DNA from 2 places in the Terribacillus saccharophilus genome. Region 1 is predicted to be linked to the other one. Evidence: predicted binding sites of a transcription regulator. Region 1 holds the regulator's gene; the other holds the start of a gene.
What was found. The regulator LexA, encoded in region 1, represses DNA repair genes until DNA is damaged. The targets are predictions, from matches to a motif close to CGAACATATGTTCG.

Region 1 (3,176 bases):
TTATCTTTAGTTAACATGTGTATATGCTCCTTTAAGCATTAGAGTTAATATACCTATGTTACCCGCTAGCGTCTTCCGATTCAAGCGAAAGATACTCCTGGTACCTTCTATGTACGGTCGCCTTTGATACATTAAAGCCCATACCGCGCAGAACAGAGCTGATTTCTTGGAAAGTAAGCTTGTTGTTTCGCAGCCTGATTACTTCTTGAATCGGAAAGTCAATCCGCTCTCTGCCAGGTGCAGCCTGCTGGTTGCTCAAATTCTTACTTGGATCATATCCGGCCTCAATTGCCCTTCTCATACCTCGTTTAATTTTCATATTATGAATCTTCCGCTGATACTCCTCGACAATACCAACGATCTGGAGCACCATACCATCTGATTCTGAAAGCTGGAATTCACCGTGCTGGCTTAACGTATACACCTTGACCTCCAGCTTCTGAAGATGATGGAACAAGGCGATCTTCGTATTGCCTCTTCCTAGCCTCGTCTCATCCTGAATGAGAAGACAATCTGCTTCATGTGCTGTAAATATATCCAGCATGCGAAAAATTCCCGGACGTTCGATCTCATAACCGCTCTGTTTCTCTTCGATGATATCGATAACCTCTATGTTGGAGGACGCAGCAAGACTGATAAGCTCTTCGCGCTGACGCTCAATCGAGCTTGCTTGCTCGTCCTTTTCTGTACTTACTCTGCAATAGATGACTGCTTTCATTGATGTACCCTCTCACTTCGACTAATTAGACGCTCATTATAAGTGTAAAGTATAGGAAGAAAAGCGTGAAGCCGAAAAGCACATAATAGAATAGATCTGATTTTGCTAGTTTTTTGAACATGGTAGACCCCTCCGTTTTCAAGAACGTGCGTTCTCTTTGTTAATTCCATTATATACGAACATAGGTTCTAGTCAAGGCTTTTTTTCGAACGGATGTTTGTATATTGCAATCTATCATGGTATACTGTATGTAATAAAAATATATGCACGGGGTGTTCGATACATGATAAAACTATCGAAAAGACAGGAAGCGATTCTAGCATACATAAAGGAGCAGGTACTCGATAAAGGCTACCCGCCATCCGTTAGAGAAATTGGCGAAGCAGTTGGCTTGGCTTCAAGTTCTACAGTTCATGGCCATCTTTCCCGCTTAGAGAAAAAAGGCCTTATCCGACGTGACCCTACAAAGCCGCGCGCTATCGAGGTATTATCATTAGATAGTGAAGAACAAACAGATATTCCTCGCGGCGAGGCAAACTACGCTCCGGTAATCGGGAAAGTAACAGCTGGTATTCCAATTACAGCAGTGGAGAATATAGAAGAATATGTCCCTGTACCTAGCCATCTAGTAGGACCGGATGATAATATCTTTGTTTTGGTTATTGTTGGTGAGAGTATGATAGAAGCTGGTATTTTAGATGGAGACATGGTCATCGTCAAACAGCAGCAAACTGCTCAAAATGGAGAGATTGTTGTTGCGATGACAGAGGACAATGAAGCAACAGTGAAACGCTTCTTCAAGGAAGAAAACCAGATCCGACTGCAGCCAGAAAACAGTACGATGGATCCTATTATTTTGGATAATGTTAGCATTCTTGGTAAAGTAATCGGCTTATATCGCTCCATTCAATAAAAAAATCGGCTCCGGCCGGTTTTTTTATTTTTTTCATAGAATTTACATACTTTTAGCCTTCTTTCGACATATTTTTTGGGTATATTAGATTATGATATTACCAAAAGCTAGAAAGCGGGTGGTGTTGTGAAGCTGTTGTATAAGCTCTTCTGCAAGTTGCGAGGCCGTCATAAGATTGATAGTGTTACTGATTCGTGTAAATGCGGATATACAAGAAGCCACCGCAGAGAACAACACAGTATGGACGATTATTATCTTAAAGAACGCTAAAAACGGTATAAATAAGGAGCTTGCCTACATGGCAAGCTCCTCTTTTGTGTTTTCGTCATTCAGTTATAGAAGAAAGCTAGATATTAGTTTGTTTCTTGTATCTTTCTGCCAAAGTGATACTTCCTCCACTCTCCATAGAAATGAGTAACAGCCGTGCGGAATGCTGCATAAATCGGAACAATGAGTAACAAACCGATAAAACCAGCAATATTACCAGCAGCCAACAATAGTGAAATGACGGTAAGCGGATGCAGTTTCAATACTTTCCCCATCACATTAGGTGAAATAAAGGAACTTTCGATTTGTTGAGCTATGAACATGACTACTGCTGCCCATACAGCAAGCATAGGGTCCTGGAAGAATGCAACCAGCACAGCAGGAGCAGCGGCAAGATACGGCCCAAGGAAAGGAATGAAGTTTAACAGTAAACCGATTAAAGCAAAGATTAAGGAGTATTCCAATCCTATAATCAGATATCCTATATATAATAACGCTCCGACACAGCAACTTACGATAAACTGGCCTTGAATAAAGCTAGACAAAGTATGATCTAGTTTTCGCAATAATTCTTTTAAGCTCTCGGACTTATGTCCTGTAAAAAACTTTGTTAAAAATGGCTTTAGTTTATCTCCATCTTTTAGCATGAAGAATAAAAAGAACGGTATAAGGATCAGACCTACTGTGAAGCTGACTAAACCTGAAAGAAAACTAGTGAGATAGCTTAACGCTTGTTCTGTATAGTTTTCTAAATTATTGGAGAAATTCTGCACTGCACTGTTTATCTGATCTGGAACGGCTGAATAATTATCCTCCACGTTCTCTACGAGAGATTCAGCATGCTCCACTATAACAGGAACTTGTTCGGACAGTGCAGCTATCTGATCCTGTGCTATCGGTGCAATAAAACGAAATCCTAGATATCCAATTCCGATAATCAACAGAAATAAAATTAGAATTGCCGACCACCTCGGCAGCTTTAGCCGTTCCAGTAATTTAACCAACGGCCTAGTGATGTAAAACAAAAAGCCCGCTGCAATAAGCGGAAATGCTATTGCTTTTACAAATTCATATAACGGGGTGAAGATATAATTTACCTTCCCTAACAGCAGTATGATTGTCAAAATCAGTACCGCTGCTGTCAAACTCTGAAACCATCGTTTTTGCAGCATATTATGTACCATCCCTTGAATAGAAGTTCTATTCCATTTCCCTGCGTATTACTCAAAAAAACATATCTTTCGTAAGCATTTGTTAAGGAACAGAGTTTGGATATTC
Region 2 (3,176 bases), 900 kb from region 1:
GGCCTCCGATTTTCGTACTGCGTTCAATTGTCATTCCGGCAGCTGTATGGCTGCTGGCACGCAGAATGGCGGTCGTACCAAAGCGCGCCCGGATCTGATCCATCGTCCGACTGAGATCCTTCTGCTTGCTTTTGTCCTCAAACAAGCTGAGCTGCGTTGCTTCTTCCTCGTATAAATTGGTCAGGGAGACAGACACCCGTCTGACTTCGTGGCCTTTTTGGTAGTGCTCATGAAATAGTTCAAGGCAAAGCTTATACATATCCGTCGTCAGATTCGAAGGGCTCGTAAAGGAACGGGACCGGCTGAATCCGCCTCCATGCTGACTGGCATACCCAACGGCCAAATGGACTGTATTGCCTTCCTTCCTATCTCGTCTTGCCCGTCTGCAGGCCTCCTCACACAGCTCTAGAATAATGGTCGGGATTTCTTCTCCCCGATAATTGCGCAGCAGTGTGATGCCGTGTCCGTAGCTTTTCTGCTCCTGCTTGACGAAATCACCGAGCACCTCACTCTCATCAATTCCCCACGCATGCCAGTATAATTGCTCACCCATCACACCATACCGTTTCTTGAGTTGTTCCAAGGAAGTGTGAGCCAGATGCCCAAGCGTAACAATACCCATTCGGTTCAAATTACGCTGCATGCGTCGGCCAATCCCCCAAATATCCTGTATCGGAACTGGCCACAATAAACGCGGCACATCCTGATAATGACAAACGGCAATACCAGAGGTCTGCTTCTTTGCATGAATATCCATCACAACCTTGGCCAGAAACTTGTTATCTCCGATTCCAATTGCTGCGGTAACACCGAATTGCTCCAAGATATCTGCCTGCAGCTTGGCCGCCGTCTCTTCCGCATTTCCGTGCAGCTTTTCTGTACCATCAAGTGTTACCCAAAATTCATCGACTGAATAAACATGGATCGCTTCCATCGGGACATACTCATGCACAAGCTCGGTAATTGCTACCGAAACCTCCAAGTAATCCTTCATATGCGCTTCGGCAATGACGATTTCCGGATCTTCCGGCAGTTCAAAATAACGGCTCACATTGCTGACACCATGCTTCTTCTTCAACGCTGGGCTTGCAGCAAGCACGATACTGCCTGGCCGCTTCGTATCCCCGACCACTGCAAGCAGTGTTGTCATCGGATCAAGGCCACGTTTCACACATTCCACACTTGCATAAAAGCTCCGCATATCCACACACAATACCTCATGCTGCTGAAATCCGCTGTAATCCATTCTCTCCACCTCCAAAGGGAACAAACGTTCTTACTTTAGATTACCCGATTTGAGGCAGTTATAGTAGCTGTAATTTTTGGATGGGGAGGAAAAATGAAAAAAGATTGCTCTAAACAAACAATTTTATTCTTTCTATTTGGTAATACAGTTATATAAAGGATACCAATTAGTTCAGAGGAGTTCATTATGAGGATTTGGTTGATTTTCATCATATAGTATGAATCTTAATACAGCACAGCTTCCTTATGATTTGGTTCTAGAGGGACATATTGATTGGTTTTACCTAGCTATATTTATTAGTCAGCTGGGTGCTATATATTCAATGAAAGAGGGTCAAAAAGACCAATCAGCACATTAACGGTTCTGTTAATAAATGAACTGCGTCCCAAGTAACCCTCAACTTTTGGGACGCAAAGAATTAACCGGTTTTTTCTAGGTTTACTACTTTTATCAAATAAAGAAATGTTGCAGCGTCGTCCGGATACCGGCTGCGTAAGGTGTTCCGCATACCTGACTATGCTTCTGTTTCGCCTCCTCTGTTGCATTAGCAACAAGGAAACCATTTCCTGCATATCGCAGCATTTCAAGGTCATTTCCACTGTCTCCAAAAGCATAGATCTGCGACGGCTCCACCATGCAATGGTTTGCCAAGAACTGAACGGCCGCTCGTTTTCCAGTCCTTAACGGAATGAAATCCACATCATATGCCCCGTCTGGGTCTCCTGCCAGTGGATTGCATGCGTTCACATTCAATCCTACCTTAGCTGCAGCGGCTGCCTGCCTTATACGATGCATTACCTCAGCCAAATCATCTTCATTAGGAAAGTAATAATAGTTCTTTTTGTATGAGCTCTGCCCATGCATCGTCTGTGGCTGTAATGCTATCCCATCCAAAGAGAGCATATGAATCAAATCCTCTACAAGCTGATTGAATTCTTCTTGAACAGGTAAATGCTTTTTCCAATCGTATATCTGCTTTAGTTCTCCACCAGCTGTTAGTTGGTACAGTTCGGTTCCCAGATTAGCTGCAATGAAATGGGGCATATAAGTCAGACGTGCACGCTCCATTTTTCCAGCCAGGGAATTACAATCACTTCCGGTAACCCATGCAATTTTCACGTGATGCTGCCTGGAAATCCGATTTAGATAAAGCTCCATAGCATGCAGATCCTCCAGCTGCCCTTTCTCGCAAGCATGAGGAAAATAAGTCTCATCAAAATCAAAACAAATAAGTGCCTTTGTGCTGTCGGTACTAGCAAAGCATTTTTTCACAATCATTATTGGAACCACCTCCCTTCCTACCATAAGAGATGGGAACGTTCCCAGGTCAACAAGAAAAGAGGTATGCTATGATAAAGCTACATTCACTGACCAAGGAGCTGGTTGAATGCCTACTATAAACGACATTGCAAAGATATGCGGTGTTTCCAAAAGTACTGTCTCTCGCGTATTAAATGGGCATCCATATGTATCTGAACAGAAGCGGCAAGAGATACTTTCTGCTATCGAGGAATCCGGATTCACCCCGAATAGCTTGGCTGTTCAATTTCGTAAGCGAAAAACCTCCGCCATAGGTATTCTCACACCTCAAGTCGATCATCCTTATTTCGCAGCACTGGTGCAATCATTATCGAATGCCTGTACAGCAAAAGGATGGAAACCCGTTATCTTTCAGACATTCGGTGATAAGAAACGTGAACTGGATGTATTCGCCAAGCTGAAACAGCGTGAACTGGACGCTATAATCGCAACTTCATCCGCACTGGAAGCTCACCTTTTAGCCCGTTGCCTAGAAAACGGTCCAATACTTATTTGCAATGAGAAATATGAAATTGACACAACTGTATGCAGTCTAGATGAAGAGAGTGCCGCCTATAAATTGACCATGCATATGCTGCAAACAGGTAAGAAGCGACTCTTATTCTGCCTC

Region 2: a site for LexA is predicted at 1,264-1,277, ahead of GZ22_RS11630 (DNA polymerase IV). Genes of this name have one in related genera too.

What each region holds. Positions count from the first base shown of each region.
Region 1 is NZ_CP008876.1:1,395,445-1,398,620, reverse strand. It holds gene GZ22_RS07080 (DUF896 domain-containing protein) at 1-17, opposite strand, end outside; gene GZ22_RS07075 (YneB family resolvase-like protein) at 59-718, opposite strand; gene lexA (transcriptional repressor LexA) at 1,002-1,631, shown strand; gene GZ22_RS07065 (AI-2E family transporter) at 1,985-3,070, opposite strand.
Region 2 is NZ_CP008876.1:2,296,446-2,299,621, reverse strand. It holds gene GZ22_RS11630 (DNA polymerase IV) at 1-1,246, opposite strand, end outside; gene GZ22_RS11625 (HAD-IIB family hydrolase) at 1,697-2,524, opposite strand; gene GZ22_RS11620 (LacI family DNA-binding transcriptional regulator) at 2,634-3,176, shown strand, end outside.